DNA from 2 places in the Streptosporangium sp. NBC_01639 genome. Region 1 is predicted to be linked to the other one. Evidence: riboswitches for the same ligand, from Rfam matches in the RefSeq annotation. Region 1 holds a riboswitch; the other holds the start of a gene.

Region 1 (8,271 bases):
CGTGCGGCTGCTCACCGAGATTGACAGCACCATGCACGCGGCCGGCGTCCATCCTGCGTTGTGGAATACGGGCACCACGTATGACATCCCCCTGCAGGGCTCGCTCGATCGGCGACGCTCCGTCGACTACGCGATGCGTTTCTATCTCGCCGGGCTCTACGGCAGAGAATTCGGCCTGGCGCGGATGTATTTCTACAACTGGGGATCCGGTCGGCTACCGCTGGTGCTGCAGGCGGAGGGGACCCCGCCGACCGGGGCGGGACTCGCGGTGGAGACGCTCCAGCGGTGGCTGGTCGGGACCCGGCTGCGCGGCTGCGGGCAGGGGTCTCCCGCAGGATTGCCCGGCAACGCGTGGCAGTGTGAGTTCATCGACGAGACGGACCGCCGATTGATCGTCCGCTGGACCCATACGGGTACGGCGGATACCACTGCGGGCCCCGGTGCCGAATCACTCACCGGCATCGACGGCACGACCGCAGCGCTGCGACCAGGCGACTCGATTCGGGTGACCGAGACGCCCTTGCTGATCACTTATCGGGCCGATGATGCCGTCCCGCGCTCGGGACGAAATGGCTGGTAGTCGCGTGCACGGATGTCCCACCACGACACGGGACGATGAACCGCTTGTCACTCGTGGCCACCGCCGGAGACGGTGGTGGAGGCATCGCAACTGCGGTGCCGAACACGGCAAGGGGTGGTTGGCATGAACCGATGGAGGTCGGCCGCTGTCACGGCTTTGGCTTCGGTCGTCGCACTGTCCGTTGGGCCCGCGGCACATGCTGAAATGACAGAAGATCGAGAGTTCGCCGCGGCGAGCAAGTGTGCATCAGGACCGGGGTATCCGGATTACTCCTACACCTTCGGCTCTCCCTACAGCTTTACGTTCGGATCGACCAAGGTGAAGCATTCACAGCTGCGTATCTCGGACAAGAACGCTGCCACGGTAACGACCAAGTGGAAGGGAATGAAGATCTACCTGGAGCGCACCGACGGGCGGATCTGCGGACCGAAGACGGTGGTCTCGCAAGGGGACGGCACCTACTTCGCGGGGGTCCAGTACCTGTCCAATCCTGGATACGGTGTCCGGGCGTGCGTCAAGTACCGCACAGGCGACGTCAAATGCGGCGAGTGGAAGAAGGAATAGCCGCAGTACACGGAGGCGAGGCACCCGATGCGCCGGGTGCCTCGCCTCCCGTTCACGCGGCGCCCCACTGCTCAGGACTGGGCCGCGAGCGTCGTGGGGGCGGGTGCGGCGGCGAGCTTGGCCTGCTCGATGGAGAGCTTGACGCCCTCACGGTCGGGGCGGACGGCGCCGGCGAAGCTGTCACGGCGCCAGGCGGTGAGCTTCTCCTCCTTGACCACGTCGCCGGTCTGCGGGGCGTGGACCATGTAGCCGGGCTTGCTGATCATGCCGACATGGCCGAGACCGTGGAAGAAGACCAGGTCGCCGGGCTTGAGGTTCTTCCAGGAGACCTTCTTGGAGAACGCCGCGTACTGGTCGTAGGTGACGCGGGGCAGCTTGATCCCGGCGGCGCCGTAGGCACGGAGCATCAGGCCGGAGCAGTCGAAGCCGCCGTGGCCGGTGGCGCCCCAGACGTACGGCGTGCCACGTTTGGACAGGGCCCACTTCACGGCCTTCTTCCAGGCGGGGACCGGGGCCTTGGCGGTGAGGGCCTCTTTCAGCTTGGCGCCGGTGAGCGTCTGCGTCCCGGTCGCGGGCTTGGGAGGGGTGAGCATCGGGATCTCGGCCGCGGGCTTGGCGCCGGGGATCGTCGGAGCCTCGGCGGCGGGTTCGGGGGAGGGGAGGGGGGCGTCCGCCAGGGCGAGGGAGGGGGTCGCGAACACGGCGGCGCCGGCCACGAAAAGGGGCAGGACACGGGGGTAGATCTTGCCGGACAAGATGGTTCCTTCCATAAGGCCGGCCGGGTTAGCTGTCGGGCTCGGGCGTGGAGGCCGCCCTACGGCGCGAGAAAAGCGCTGATTCGCCCCAAGGGATCCCGTGCAGGCGGCCTGAGACACGGCTCCGGCATGCGGAGCGATGTCCCGGGCGGCCGTGGACCCCGGAAGTGGTTCCCCGGCTCCGTGCAGACCGAAAGGGGGGACGACCTGCACGGATTAGGCATCGGTTCGAATGCAGAGGACCATAACGAAACTTCACGAAAGGGTCAAGACCGCGCAAAAGCGGACAAAACGATCAGGGGGTTTTGCGGGCGCAGACTGTCCGATGGGTGAGATGGGTGTTCGTCTACCGAGACGGGGCGGTAGGGTTCCGGTATGGACGCGCGTAACATTCGCCTGGCAGTCATCCCCGGAGACGGGATCGGAGCAGAGGTCGTCACCGAGGGCCTGAAGGTCCTCGAAGCGGTCGGCGCGAAGGTGGAGACCACCACCTACGATCTTGGCGCCAAGCGCTACCACAAGACCGGTGAGATCCTTTCCGAGACGGTCCTGGACGAGTTGCGGGGATACGACGCGATCCTGCTCGGCGCGATCGGCGACCCCAGCGTGCCCCCGGGCATCCTGGAGCGCGATCTGCTACTCAAGATCCGCTTCGAGCTCGACCACTACGTCAATCTCCGCCCGGTCAAGCTCTTCCCCGGGGTCGAGTCCCCGCTGGGCAAGGCCCGCCCCGAGGACGTCGACATGATCGTCGTCCGTGAGGGCACCGAGGGGCCGTACGCCGGGGCCGGCGGCGTGCTGCGCCGGGGCACGGCGCACGAGGTCGCCACCCAGGATTCGGTGAACACGGCCTTCGGCGTCGAACGGGTCGTCCGTTACGCCTTCGACAAGGCGCTCGGCCGGACGCGCAGGAAGCTGACGCTGGTCCACAAGACCAACGTGCTCACCTACGCCGGTGACCTCTGGGCCCGCACGTTCGACCGGGTCAGCCTGGAATATCCCGACGTCGAGACCGACTACTGCCACGTCGACGCGGCCTCGATGTTCTTCGTCAGCCAGCCGGAGCGGTTCGACGTGATCGTCACCGACAACCTGTTCGGCGACATCCTCACCGACATCGGCGCCGCCATCGCCGGCGGCATCGGCCTGGCGGCCAGCGGCAACGTCAACCCCGACCGCACCGCGCCGAGCATGTTCGAGCCGGTGCACGGCAGTGCCCCCGACATCGCGGGCCAGGGCAAGGCCGATCCGACCGCGACCGTCCTGTCCGTCGCCATGCTCCTGGACCACCTCGGCCTGTCCGGCGAGGCCGCCAGGGTCGAGCAGGCGGTGGCCGATGATCTGGTCGAGCGGCTGGCCGGCCGGGCCGGGCGGACCACCGATGAGATCGGCGACGACATCGCCGCCCGAGTAACCGGCTGAGAGAGCCGCCTTCCTCCACCTCAGACGCGCCTGGCGGCTCTCGAGCCGCCAGGCGCGTCTTCGTCTGTCCCGGCCCTGCCGGTTTGCGACATCAATGCAGTAGTTTCCCGTTAGCCGGTCCATTGCAGAATGGACTCAACGGCAGACCATCACAAAGAGAAGGATTTCCGTCATGACCACCGCTCAGAAGCTCAGCTTCGACGTGCAGCCCTCCGACCACGCGCGCACCGCAGCCGAGCGCGAGCAGGTACTGGCGAACCCGGGTTTCGGGCAGACCTTCACCGATCACATGATCTCGATCGACTACACCGAGGGCGAGGGCTGGCATGACGCGCGGCTCATGCCGTACGGACCACTGAGCCTGGATCCGGCGACCGCGGTCTTCCACTACGCCCAGGAGTTCTTCGAAGGACTGAAGGCCTACCGCCAGGAGGGCGGCGCGATCGCGTCCTTCCGGCCGTACGCCAACGCCGCCCGGTTCAACCTGTCGGCGCAGCGGATGGCCATGCCGGAGCTGCCCGAGGAGACGTTCGTCGAGTCGCTGGAGCTCCTCGTCCAGACCGATCGCGAGTGGGTCCCCACCGCCCCGGGCCATAGCCTCTACCTGCGCCCCTTCATGATCGCCACGCAGGCCGCGCTGGGTGTCAACTACCCCTCCAGGGAGTATCGGTACATGGTGATCGCCTCCCCGGCGGCCGCCTACTTCGGCGCCGAAAAGGCCGTCTCGGTCTGGCTGTCCACCGAGTACACCCGCGCGGCCCCGGGCGGCACCGGCTTCGCCAAGTGCGGCGGCAACTACGCGGCGGCCTTCGTGGCCCAGCGCCAGGCCGTCGAACAGGGCTGCGCCCAGGTGGTCTGGCTCGACGCGAACGAGCACCGCTATGTCGAGGAGATGGGCGGGATGAACCTGTTCTTCGTCTACGGCGACCGTCTGCTCACCCCGGCCCTCACCGGCACGCTCCTGCCCGGCATCACCCGCGACTCGATCCTCGCCCTCGCCGCCGACCTGGGCCTGACCGCCGAGGAGGGGCGCCTGTCGATCGAGGAGTGGCAGGCGGGCTGCGAGTCCGGCGAGCTCACCGAGGTCTTCGCCTGCGGCACCGCGGCGGTCGTGTCCCCCGTCGGTTCGGTCAAGGGCGCCGACCGCGCCTGGACGGTCGGCGACGGCACCCAGGGTCCCGTCACCGCCCGGATCCGCGAGGAGCTCGTCGGCATCCAGTACGGTTCCCGCCCCGACGCGCACAGCTGGGTCCACAAGATCTGCTGACCGGCACACGAGAGAAGCCCGGCCTCCCACCCGGCCGGGCTTCCCTGTGCGTACGGCCTACTCCTCGATCAGCTTGCCGGTGTCGATCGTGAGATTCCACGGTGCCGGAAGATCGAGGGGATCACCGAGTTTCACCGATACCTCGTCGGTGTATCCAGCCTCACTTGGACAACTGAGCAGCCTGACCCTGTTCTCAAGTGCGTCGATGGCCAGATAGAGCGGAACGCCCGCTCGGGCGCAGTTCCGAGGCTTGACGAAATGATCATCGTGGATGCTGCTTGGAGAGACCACTTCGACGACCAGGAAGGTGGCGTCCGCGTACACGTGGTTGGGATCCCACTGACGTGCCGTGGCCGGGACGGCGATGAGATCAGGCTCATAGCGATCCGCCTGGCTGTTCAGGAAGATCTTGGTTTCCTGCAGGAGCTCCCACCCCTGCTCGATGGCGACCGAGACGAGCTGGAGCAGCAACCGGTAGACGATTCGAGCATGGGTGAGCGTGGGCAACTCCCTCACCACGATCCGGCCGTCGATGATCTCGATCCGATGCTTCTCGAATCGATCGACGAGCTCCAGGTAGAGCCGTTCGACCTCTGCTCGATCGTTGATCTGGTAGGTGACCTGTCTGTCCATGAGCAGTCCCATGGGTTCATCTTCCCCTCCGCGCGGGTGGGCGCAACGTGTTTGACACGCGACTAAAAGTAATCGCAAAGATTCCCGCCCGCCCGGGGTTCGGGGAAGTTCTCGTCAGTGCTTTCGAATCATGGTGAGCCCGTCGGCGATGGGCAGGATCAGTGAGGTCACCCGGCCGTCGGCCATGACCATGTCGTTGAACTCGCGGATGGCCCGGGTGCTGTCGTCGTCGGCGGTGGGGTCGGCGACGCGCCCGCTCCACAGGGTGTTGTCGACGAGGATCAGGCCGCCCGGGGCGAGGCGGGGCAGCAGGGCCTCGTAGTAGACGGGGTAGCCGATCTTGTCGGCGTCGATGAACGCCAGGTCCACGGCCTGTTCGGGCGCGAGCTCCTTCAGGCGTTCGGCGGCGGGGCCGACCCGCAGTTCGATGCGGTCGGCGACCCCCGCCTTCTCCCAGTAGCGCCGGGCGATCGCCGTCCACTCCTCGCTGACGTCGAAGCAGCTCAGCCTGCCGCCGGGGGGCAGTCCCCGGGCGATGCAGATGGAGGAGTAGCCGGTGAAGGTGCCCACCTCCACCACGTTCCGTGCGCGGCCGAGCTGGGTGATCATGGTCAGGAACCGCCCCTGGTCGGGGGAGATCTGCATGCCCGCGCTCTCGCCGGTGGCCTCGCGGGTCTCCATGGCGAGCGCGTCGAGGACGTCGTCGGGCGGGGTGGTGTGCGCGCTGAGGTACTGCCCGATGGCCGGGTCGAGATAAGTCGCTTTCATGGCCGCCATTCTCCTCATCGATCGCCGGCCCGGGGCGGGAACCCGCCCCCGTGTCGGCGGCCGTGAAGGAGCGGTCCGGCGCCGGGCCGGCGGGCCGTACATCTCGGATCCTGAGATCGATGTGTCAAATGGTGTCGGCGTATGGCAGACTCCGAAGCATCATGTTCTACGGTCTGCTCATTATCGGCAGGCGCGCTGGCTGAAAAGGGACACCGCCAGCGCGCAGACCTCTCACGTCCGTGAGGGGTTTTTTTGTTTCTCAGAGCCGGATGAGCGCGCGGCGAATCATCGAACCCGCGAAGGAGACTGACATGGCCGACGACCGCTTCCATGTGTACGACACCACACTGCGTGACGGCGCCCAGCAGGAGGGTCTCAACCTCACGGTGACCGACAAGCTGGCCGTCGCACGCCATCTGGACGGTCTTGGCGTCGGTTTCATCGAGGGGGGCTGGCCCGGCGCCAATCCGAAGGACACCGAGTTCTTCAGACGGGCTCAAACAGAGCTCAACCTGAAGCACGCGCAGCTCGCCGCGTTCGGCGCGACCCGCCGAGCCGGAGTGAAGGCAGCCGACGACCCGTTGGTGGCCGCCCTGCGCGAATCCGGCGCGCCGGTCGTGACCCTTGTCGCCAAGAGTCACGACCGGCACGTGGAACTGGCCCTCCGCACGACTCTCCAGGAGAACCTCGCGATGATCCGCGACACGGTCTCCCACCTCCGTGCGGAGGGGCAGCGGGTCTTCCTCGACGCCGAACACTTCTTCGACGGCTACGCCTCCAACCCGGCCTACGCGCTGGAGGTCCTGCGCACCGCCGCCGAAGCGGGCGCCTCGGTCATCGCCCTGTGCGACACCAACGGCGGCATGCTCCCCGACGAGCTCGCCGAGGTCGTCCACGCGGCCGTGCAGACCTCCGCCCGGATCGGCATCCACTGCCACGACGACACCGGCTGCGCGGTGGCCAACACCCTGGCCGCGGTGAAGGCGGGCGCCACCCACGTGCAGGGCTGCGCCAACGGGTACGGCGAGCGGTCCGGCAACGCCAACCTGTTCACCGTCGTGGCCAACCTCCAGCTCAAGCGGGGCTTCGACCTCGTCCCGCGGGAGGCGCTGGCCGACATGACCCGGATCGCGCACGCGGTCACCGAGGTCACCAACGTCACCCCGAACTCGCACGCCCCCTACGTGGGCGTCTCCGCCTTCGCACACAAGGCGGGGCTGCACGCCAGCGCCATCAAGGTGGACCCCAACCTCTACCAGCACATCGACCCGGTCGAGGTCGGCAACGACATGCGCATGCTCGTCTCCGACATGGCCGGTCGCGCGTCCGTCGAGCTCAAGGGGCGCGAGCTGGGTTACGAGCTCTCTCCCGAGACGTCGCGCGAGCTGGTGGACCGGGTCAAGGACCTGGAGGCCAGGGGCCACACCTTCGAGGCCGCCGACGCCTCCTTCGAGCTGCTGCTGCGCGACACCGTGGCGGGCGAGCGCAGGCGCCACTTCGAGGTGGAGTCATGGCGGGTGATCGTCGAGCGCACCCGTGGCGGCGAGCTGGTCAGCGAGGCCACCGTCAAGCTGCACGCCAAGGGCGAGCGCATCGTGGCCACCGGCGAGGGCAACGGCCCGGTCAACGCCCTGGACAGGGCCGTCCGGCTGGGGCTGGAGCAGCTCTACCCCGAGCTGGCCGAGGTCGAGCTGACCGACTTCAAGGTCCGGATCCTGGAGGGCACCCACGGCACCGACGCGGTCACCCGGGTGCTCCTCACCTCCAGTGACGCGACCGGTGCATGGACCACCGTCGGCGTCGACGAGAACATCATCGAGGCCTCCTGGCAGGCCCTTGAGCAGGCCGTCACCTACGGGCTGCTCAAGGCGGGCCACTCCGCCGGCTGATCCGCCCCCGCCCGGGGTACGGCCGGCCCGTACCCCGGGCGGGCTCCGAGGAGGGCTCAGGAGAGGTCAGCGCCGCCGACCCGGAAGCTGACCGGGCCGGTGGAGGTCTCCAGTTTCACCTTGCCACCGGAGCAGGAGACCGAGGGCTTGTCGGTGCCGGGCACCACGACGGTGAGCAGCGGGTCCGCGGAGGCGGGGGAGACGACCGTGGGAGCGGGCTGCTTCTGCAGGTAGGCGGGGGAGACCCAGCCCTGGTAGGGGTTCGACTGGCCACGGACCACCTTCAGGCCGCTGACGGGCTTGCAGGAGGGCATCGACACCTGGACCAGCGTCGCCTTCCAGCCCGCCTTGTCCTTGACGACGACCTGGCCGCCGCCGTCGGACACGACCGAC
Region 2 (8,271 bases), 1.3 Mb from region 1:
TGAGCGGACTGCTGGCCGTACGGCTGCTGCTGGCCGTAGCCCGGCTGGGCGGGCTGCTGGCCGTAAGGGGACTGCTCCTGCGACTGCTGGCCGTAGCCCGGCTGACCGTAGGGGGACTGCTCCTGCGACTGCTGCTGGCCGTAGCCCGGCTGACCGTAGGGACCCGTCCCCTGCTGCTGGCCGTAGCCCGGCTGGGCGGGCTGCTGACCGTAGGGGGACTGCTCCTGGGCCGACTGGCCGTAGGCGGGCTGCTGGCCGTAGCCCGGCTGACCGTAGGGACCCGTCCCCTGCTGCTGGCCGTAGCCCGGCTGGGCGGCCTGCTGGCCGTACGGCTGCTGCTGGCCGTAGCCCGGCTGGCCGTAGGGGGACTGCTCCTGGGCCGGCTGGCCGTAGGCGGGCTGCTGCCCATAACCCGGCTGGGCCTGGCCCGGGCCGGTGTGCGGCTGTGACGCCTCCGCTCGATATCCCACGATCGTTACATCGGGGTCCTGTCCGTCATGGTCTCGGCCTGCCTGATGCTGTCCGTACTCCGGTTGTCCCGACGGGGTGCGATCGCGGTCGGGATCATCCTGGTACGGCGGCTGTCCGGTGCTCACCGCGTCACCTCACTTCGACTGCGCATGTGCCGTATGTATGTGAGACGCACATGCTTGCTGCAGCACAAGGTATCGACATAGTTATCAACAGTCATCTTTCCGATCAGCGACCATCAAGACGGCGTCAGTGGTGTTCCTGGGTCAGATGAAGCAGCATCCGGGTGTTTCCCAGAGTGTTCGGCTTGACGTGCTCCAGGTCGAGGAATTCCGCGACCCCTTCGTCATATGAGGCGAGCAGTTCGGCGTAGACCTCCGGCGAGACCGGCGTGCCCTGGATCTCCCGGAATCCGTGCCGGGCGAAGAATCCGACCTCGAAAGTGAGGCAGAAGACCCTGCGCAGCCCGAGTTCGCCGGCGGTGCGGAGGAGTTCCGAGACGATGAGGTTGCCGATACCCAGCCCTCGGCAGCCGGGGTCGACGGCGACGGTGCGGATCTCCGCGAGATCCTCCCAGAGCACGTGGAGCGCCCCGCAGCCCACCACGGTGCCCGCCTGCTCGGCGACCCAGAACTCCTGGACGTCCTCGTACAGGGTGACCGTGGCCTTCTCCAGAAGACGACGGCCGGCTCCGCCGTAGGTGTCGACCAGCCGCCGGATGACGTGGACGTCCCGGGTGCGGGCACGCCGCACCCGGACCGCGGCCGGGTCCGGCCCGGCCTCTCCGCGGTCCCGTCCGGGGTCCGCGGCTCCGCCTCCCGGCCCGGCGTTCCCGGTGTCGTGTACGGCCGGCGTCGGGGAATGCTCCGCAACCTGCTCCATGACCGATCAGCGTACGTCCTCGGTGCTTGTGAGTTACGGCTCACCCTTAACTCTCGCCCCGCAGATACCAGATGACCTGTGACATCTCAGCGGCCATGCCGTACCTGACGTGTCGGCGAGGGGTCGGAACTCGCCTTTCCCGTGGTTCTGGACCTGCGAAGACCTCTGCCATGAGCGCCCGAAGGACGGATGGAGCCCGTCTTAATGGGCAAGTTGATCATGAAGATGTGTGATCTCGCCGTGACGTGCCAGTTGTGAAACCTCTACCGACTTTGTAGTTCTGGTTGAGCATGAACCTCCAATTGCACTAATGTCCGTGCTCGATGTCAGCGATGGTAAAAAAAGCTGACCCGCCGAATCCCCGGAACCGGGGAACCGGGGACCCACCCTCGTCCCTGGGGTGAATCCGAGGTGCCACCGGCACCCCGGTAGGGCTGCCTCCGGCCCGAACCCGTCAGCTAACCCGGTAGGCGGCCGAGAGAGGAGCCTGTTGGTGAAGCGCACGCGCAACCTTGAGGGAAGGCGCGAGGGCGGACACGCCCGCCGGGAACACGTCTCACGTGGACTCACCCACCGAATGGTGGTCATCGGGCTGGCATTCGCCTCCCTGACCCTCGGTACCCCTCTGGTCGCGGCCACCGCCGACCCGAAGCCCAATCTTGGAGAGCTCTCCAAGCAGGTCGAGAAGCTGCACACCGAGATCGAGACGCTGAGCGAGCAGTACAACGGCGAGCGGGTCAAGCTCAAGCAGGCCCAGCGGGCCTCGGAGGCGGCCAAGAAGACCCTCGCGGGCAGCGAGTCCGAGCTCGCGGCCCGGCGCACCAGGGCCAGCCTCCTGGCGCAGAGCTCCTACATGACGGGGGGACTGGGCTCGGCCCTCGCCTTCACCCAGTCGAGCGACCCCGACGCCTTCCTCGACCAGGCCACCACGTACTACGCCCTCCAGCAGCAACAGAGCGAGGAGGTCGCCCAGGTCGCTCAGGCGATCAAGACCGCCGAACGGGCGCAGGCCAGTGCCAAGGCGCGGACCAGCGAGGTGAAGAAGCTCCTCGCGGAGATCGGCACCAAGCGCACCAAGATCGAACGCCTGGTCACCAGGGTCGAGAGCAACCTGTTCAGCGAGGTGCGCAGCCGGGCCAAGACCACCATAGGCAGCAGGGTGCGGATCAGCGTGCCGATCGTCGGCGACGGCAAGGCCGCCGAGGCCGCCCGCTGGGCACTCACCCAGCAGCTCAAGCCCTATGTCTGGGGGGCCGAGGGCCCGAACTCCTTCGACTGCTCCGGTCTGGTCATGTGGGCCTACCAGAAGGTCGGCATCAGCCTGCCGCACTACACCGGGGACCAGTGGACCGCGGGCACCCACGTGTCCAGAAACGAACTGCGCCCCGGCGACCTGGTCTTCTTCTACGGTGACCTGCACCATGTCGGGATCTACGTCGGCGCGGGCATGATGATCCACGCCCCCCAGACCGGTGACGTCATCCACATCGCCTCGATCGACAACCGCCCCTTCGCCGGCGGCGTGCGGGTCGCGGACTGAGACAGCCGGCTGCGGGCCGGACCTGGATCGGCTCTCGGGCCGAGACAGACCGCTGCGAGCCGGACCTAGATCAGCCGACGACGGGCGGCCCAGGCCACGGCTTCGATCGCCGTGGCCACGCCGATGCGATCACAGATCCCCCGGAGCCTGCGCCGGACGGTCCGGCCACTGATGTCGAGGCGACGCCCCACCCGGTCCACGGTGACGCCCTTGGCAAGCTCCGCCAGGAGCACGAGATCCTCGGCACTGAGACCGATCTCGCCCATGCCCAGGAGGCTGTCGCCACGACGGGAATCCACTTCCGGGTATGCCATCTAAAGCCGCTCCCCCGCACTGGAAATCAGGCGTGAGTATGTTGGAATCAATAACGCCCCTCAGGAACGGTAAACGCCTTGTTCAAAGGTCGTCAAGTTCCCTTCTCCATAGAGGTGGCGGACGCCATTGACATAGCGATCGCTACGTGAAGTACTCATGATATGTCGGTGCCTTTGCGGTTAAGTCGGAGCGAAGCCAAGACACGCACCCGTGGGCGGCTGCTGGCCGCCGCCGCCGAGGTCTTCACAGAACAAGGTTTCACCGGCGCCTCCGTCGATGAGATCGCCTCCAGGGCAGGTCACACGGTCGGCGCGCTCTACTCTCATTTCGCCGGAAAGGACGAACTCTTCCTCGCGCTCTTTGACGACTACGCGGCCCACCCCCTTGATGACGCCGGGGAAATCGCCTCCCGGCAGGAGGGGGACGAGGCAACTTTTGCGGCATTTGGGGCGTATCTGGCTGGAGTGGCCGACCATCACACGGCGCGGAGCACCCTGGAAATGGAGTTTCTGCGCTACGCGCTGACCCGGCCGGAATTGCTCGACCGGCTGGCCGCCCGCTGGAGGGTGCCCCGGGCGACCGTCGCCCGGCTGGTGGCCCCGTACTGCGGGGGACACGATCCGGTCACCGTGGCGACCGCGATCATCGGGCTTTTCGAGGGGCTGGTCACCCAGCGCCGCATCGATCGCGCCGCGGTGCCGTCCGCGCTGTTCGCCGAGTCGCTGCGCTGGTTGATGGCCGGGCTCGCCCGCACTCCCGCACGACCGGCCGGCACACCCTGAATGCGGGCGCCCGGTGCCGGCCGCCGCTGCCCGGTACACCGCACGTCGTACGGACGCACCCGAGGCCGCAGAACTCCTGGACGGCGGCACTGCGGCCGTCCCGGCGCCGCCGAGCCGTACGGAGCCCGGAGCGTGCCGGTGGTCCGGGGACCACCGGCACGGGAACGGTCATGTCCGGTGCGGCTCAGCCCGCCGGCTTGACGAGGGGGAACAGAATGGTCTCGCGGATGTTCTTGCCGGTGAAGGCCATCACGAGGCGGTCCACGCCGAGCCCCATACCACCGGTGGGCGGCATCGCGTATTCCAGGGCGGTGAGGAAGTCCTCGTCAAGCTGCATGGCCTCGGGGTCGCCGCCGGCGGCGAGCATGGACTGCTCGGTGAGGCGGCGGCGCTGCTCGACCGGGTCGACCAGCTCCGAGTAGGCGGTGCCGAGCTCGGTGCCGAACCCGATCAGGTCCCACTTCTCGGTGAGGAGCGGGTTGTCCCGGTGCTGGCGGGTCAGCGGGGAGGTCTCCAGCGGATAGTCCATGACGAACGTGGGCTGGATGAGGGTGTGCTCGACGAGCTCCTCGAAGATCTCCTGAACGAGCTTGCCCTGGCCCCACTTGGGATCCCAGTGGATGTCGTGCGCGTCCGCGTACTTGCGGACCTGCTCCAGCGGCGTCTCGGTGGTGATCTCCTGCCCCAGGGCCTCCGACACCGACCCGTAGAGGGTGATCCTCGGCCACTCGGGCAGGCCCAGGTCGATCTCCTGGCCCTCGTGGGTCACCACGGAGTGGCCGAGGGCGGCCACCACCGCGCTCTGGATCATCCGCTGGGTCAGGTCGGCCATGTCGTTGTAGTCGAGATAGGTGCCGTAGGCCTCGAGCATGGTGAACTCGGGGTTGTGGGTGGCGTCCGCGCCCTCGTTGCGGAAGTTGCGGTTGATCTCGAAGACCTTCTCGATGCCGCCCACCACGAGCCGCTTGAGGTAGAGCTCGATCGCGATGCGGAGGTAGAGCTCCATGCTGTAGGCGTTGATGTGGGTCTTGAACGGCCGGGCCGTCGCGCCGCCGTGGATCGGCTGGAGCATCGGCGTCTCGACCTCGAGATAGCCTTCCCCGTGCCAGAAGTCGCGCATCGCCCGCACCACGGCGCTACGGGTGTGGGCCGCCTTCCGCGCCTCGTCGTTGACGATGAGGTCCAGGTAGCGCTGGCGGACCCGCGCCTCGGGGTCGGTGAGCCCGGCGTGCTTCTCCGGCAGCGGGCGCAGGCACTTCGAAGTGATCGCCCAGCGGTCGGCGAGGATGGACAGCTCACCCCGGCGGGAGGTGATGACCTCGCCCTCGATGCCGACGTGGTCACCGAGGTCGACGTCGCGCTTCCATGCGGCCAGGGAGTCTTCTCCCACCCGGTCCAGCGAGATCATGACCTGGAGGTCGGCGGAGCCGTCGCGGAGGGTGGCGAAGCAGAGCTTGCCTCCGGTCCGGGAGAGCATGACCCGACCAGCAACGCCCACTTTGTCGCCGGTCGCGGTGTCTACGGGGAGATCGGCATATTTTTCACGGATCTCGACGTTGGTCGCGGTGCGCGGGAAGTTCACCGGATAGGGGTCGACGCCTTCGGAGCGGAGGCGGTCGAGCTTCTCCCGGCGCACGCGCATCTGCTCGGGCAGATCCTCGGCTGGGTTCGTCACTTCATCGGTCACAGGCCAAGGTTACCGATGTCCGCGCTAGGCGGTGTTGCGGTGATAGACCAGCCGGAGTCCGATCAGCGTGAGCCACGGCTCGTGCATGTCGATCGAGCGTGCCTCGCTGACCACCAGCGGCGCCGCGCTGCCGGTGGCGACCACCGTGACGTCGTCCGGGTCGTCGGCCAGCTCGGCGGCCATCCGCTCGACGATCCCGTCCACCTGACCGGCGAACCCGTAGATGATGCCCGCCTGGAGTGCCTCGACCGTGTTCTTGGCGATCACCGAACGCGGCCGGATCAGCTCCACCTTGTGCAGCTGCGCCCCGGCCGCGGCCAGCGCGTCCACCGAGATCTCGATGCCCGGGGCGGTCACCGCGCCGACGTACTCCCCCTTGGCCGAGACCGCGTCGAAGGAGGTCGCGGTGCCGAAGTCGACGATGACGCACGGCCCGCCGTACAGCTGAATGGCCGCCAGCGCGTTGACGATCCGGTCGCTGCCGACCTCCTTCGGGTTGTCCATCCTGACCGGCACCCCGGTGCGGATGCCGGGCTCGACGATCACCGCGGTGACGTCGCCGTAGTAGCGGCGGCACATCTCGCGCATCTCGTTGAGCACCGACGGAACCGTGGAGCAGAGCACGATGCCGTCGACGTCGGTGCCTTTGATCAGGGGCGACTGGCCGAGCAGACCCTGCAGGACGACGGCGATCTCGTCGGCCGTCCGCCGGGCGTCGGTGGCGATCCGCCAGTGCTCGATGACCTCGTCGCCCTCGAACAGGCCGAGAACGGTGTGCGTGTTACCGACGTCGATGGCAAGCAGCATCAATTCCCCCGAAGGTCCAATGCGATGTCAAGAGCCGGTGCCGAGTGGGTGAGCGCGCCCACGGCGAGGTAGTCGACACCTGTTTCGGCCACCTCACGGGCCATCTCCAAGGTCAACCCCCCGCTCGACTCCAGCCGTGCCCTGCCGTCCACCAGCCGTACGGCCAGCGCCAGCTCGTCCACGGCGAAATTATCCAGCAGGATCTCCTCGGCGCCCTCGGCGAGCACCGGCTCGATCTGGTCGATCCGGTCGACCTCGACCTCGATCGGCAGGCCGGGGTAGGCGTCCCGGACCGCCCGGAACGCGCCGGCTACTCCACCCGCGGCCACCACGTGATTGTCCTTGATCAGCGCGGCATCCGAAAGTGACATACGGTGATTGACTCCACCGCCGCACCGCACAGCGTACTTCTCCAGGGCCCGCAGCCCCGGCAGCGTCTTGCGGCTGTCCCTGATCCGCGCGCCCGTCCCTCGCACGGCCCGGACCCAGTGCCCGGTGAGGGTCGCGATGCCGGACAGGTGGGTGAGCAGGTTGAGCGCGGTCCGCTCGGCGGTCAGCAGGTCCCGCGTGGGGCCGGTGACGGTCATCAGCACGTCGCCCCGGGTGACCTGCTCGCCGTCCTTGACCCGGCGCTCCGCCACCAGACGGCCCTCGCTCAGATAAGCGAAAACGCCCTCGGCGACGGCCAGCCCGCAGACCACCCCGTCCGCGCGGGCCACCACGTCGGCGGTGTCGGTCTGCCCGGCCGGGATGGTGGCGAGGCTGGTGACGTCACCCGCGGCCTGGAGGTCCTCATCCGCGGCGGCCCTGAAAAGGGCGGCCACCGCGGCCGGGTCCAGACCCGCCTCGACCAGGTCCGTCTCCACCTGTTCCGGCAACTCCGTCGCGCGCTGTCCGTGCGGCACGTATGTCATGGTCATTCCCTCCGCTGTCAGAGATACGTCGAGGTGGCCCAGCCACCAGGCATCGTTCCGTTCGGGGAAGTCCTCGCGCCAGTGCGACCCGCGGGTCTCCTCGCGATTGCGGGCGGCCGCCACCAGCGCCGACGCGACCGTCAGCAGGTTGGTGGCCTCCCACGACTCGGTGCACGGTTCCACCGCCACCGGGGTCCACCGGGTGCTCACCAGGGCGCGGGCCACCTCGGTCAGGGACTCCTGGCTGCGCAGCACACTCGCCCCCCGGCTCATGTGCCCCTGGATCCTGGACCTGGCCCTCGGGTCGACCAGGCCGGCGGGCCGGTCGTCGGCCCCCGGTGCACCGATGGCCGGCCGTACGGTGGCCGTACCCGCCACGCCCTCCGGTGAGCCCGGCGTGCCGGCCGCGTCCTCCGGTGAGCCCGTCCCGGTGGCCGTGTTCGTCGCTCCCGCCGACGAGTCCGCCCCGGTGGCCGTACCGGGGGAGTCGGCGTGCCGCCGCGCGTGGATGTCCTCGGCGATCCGCCCGGCGAAGACCAGTCCTTCGAGCAGCGAGTTGGAGGCCAGCCGGTTGGCGCCGTGCACGCCGGTGCAGGCCACCTCCCCGCAGGCGTACAGGCCCGGCACGCTGGTACGGCCGTGCAGGTCGGCGCGGACGCCGCCGCTGGCGTAGTGGGCGGCCGGGGCGATCGGGACGGGCTGGGTCACCGGGTCGATGCCGTGTTCCAGGCAGACCGCGTGAATGGTCGGGAAGCGGGTGCGCCACTTCTCCTCGCCGAAGTGGCGGGCGTCGAGATACATGTGGTCGGCGCCGGTCTCGCGCATCCGCCGCATGATCGCCTTGGCCACGACATCGCGGGGCGCGAGGTCGGC

What was found. A riboswitch is a leader RNA that binds a small molecule or an ion and turns the genes downstream of it on or off. The one in region 1 is predicted to bind cyclic di-AMP.
Region 2: it holds a riboswitch for cyclic di-AMP, as region 1 does, so the genes downstream of both, OHA77_RS22170 (NlpC/P60 family protein) here and OHA77_RS28070 (C40 family peptidase) in region 1, are expected to answer to the same signal.

Annotation. Positions count from the first base shown of each region.
Region 1 covers NZ_CP109272.1:6,138,582-6,146,852, forward strand. The annotation lists gene OHA77_RS28060 (helix-turn-helix domain-containing protein) at 1-580, shown strand, start outside; gene OHA77_RS28065 (hypothetical protein) at 704-1,144, shown strand; gene OHA77_RS28070 (C40 family peptidase) at 1,216-1,899, opposite strand; cyclic di-AMP (ydaO/yuaA leader) riboswitch at 1,902-2,132, opposite strand; gene OHA77_RS28075 (3-isopropylmalate dehydrogenase) at 2,275-3,321, shown strand; gene OHA77_RS28080 (branched-chain amino acid aminotransferase) at 3,494-4,588, shown strand; gene OHA77_RS28085 (Uma2 family endonuclease) at 4,646-5,233, opposite strand; gene OHA77_RS28090 (O-methyltransferase) at 5,336-5,989, opposite strand; gene cimA (citramalate synthase) at 6,301-7,878, shown strand; gene OHA77_RS28100 (heparinase II/III family protein) at 7,935-8,271, opposite strand, start outside.
Region 2 covers NZ_CP109272.1:4,841,206-4,849,476, reverse strand. The annotation lists gene OHA77_RS22180 (RDD family protein) at 1-596, opposite strand, end outside; gene OHA77_RS22175 (amino-acid N-acetyltransferase) at 721-1,353, opposite strand; cyclic di-AMP (ydaO/yuaA leader) riboswitch at 1,695-1,841, shown strand; gene OHA77_RS22170 (NlpC/P60 family protein) at 1,847-2,893, shown strand; gene OHA77_RS22165 (LuxR family transcriptional regulator) at 2,959-3,207, opposite strand; gene OHA77_RS22160 (helix-turn-helix domain-containing protein) at 3,376-3,990, shown strand; gene lysX (bifunctional lysylphosphatidylglycerol synthetase/lysine--tRNA ligase LysX) at 4,175-5,632, opposite strand; gene OHA77_RS22150 (type III pantothenate kinase) at 5,702-6,484, opposite strand; gene OHA77_RS22145 (L-aspartate oxidase) at 6,484-8,271, opposite strand, start outside.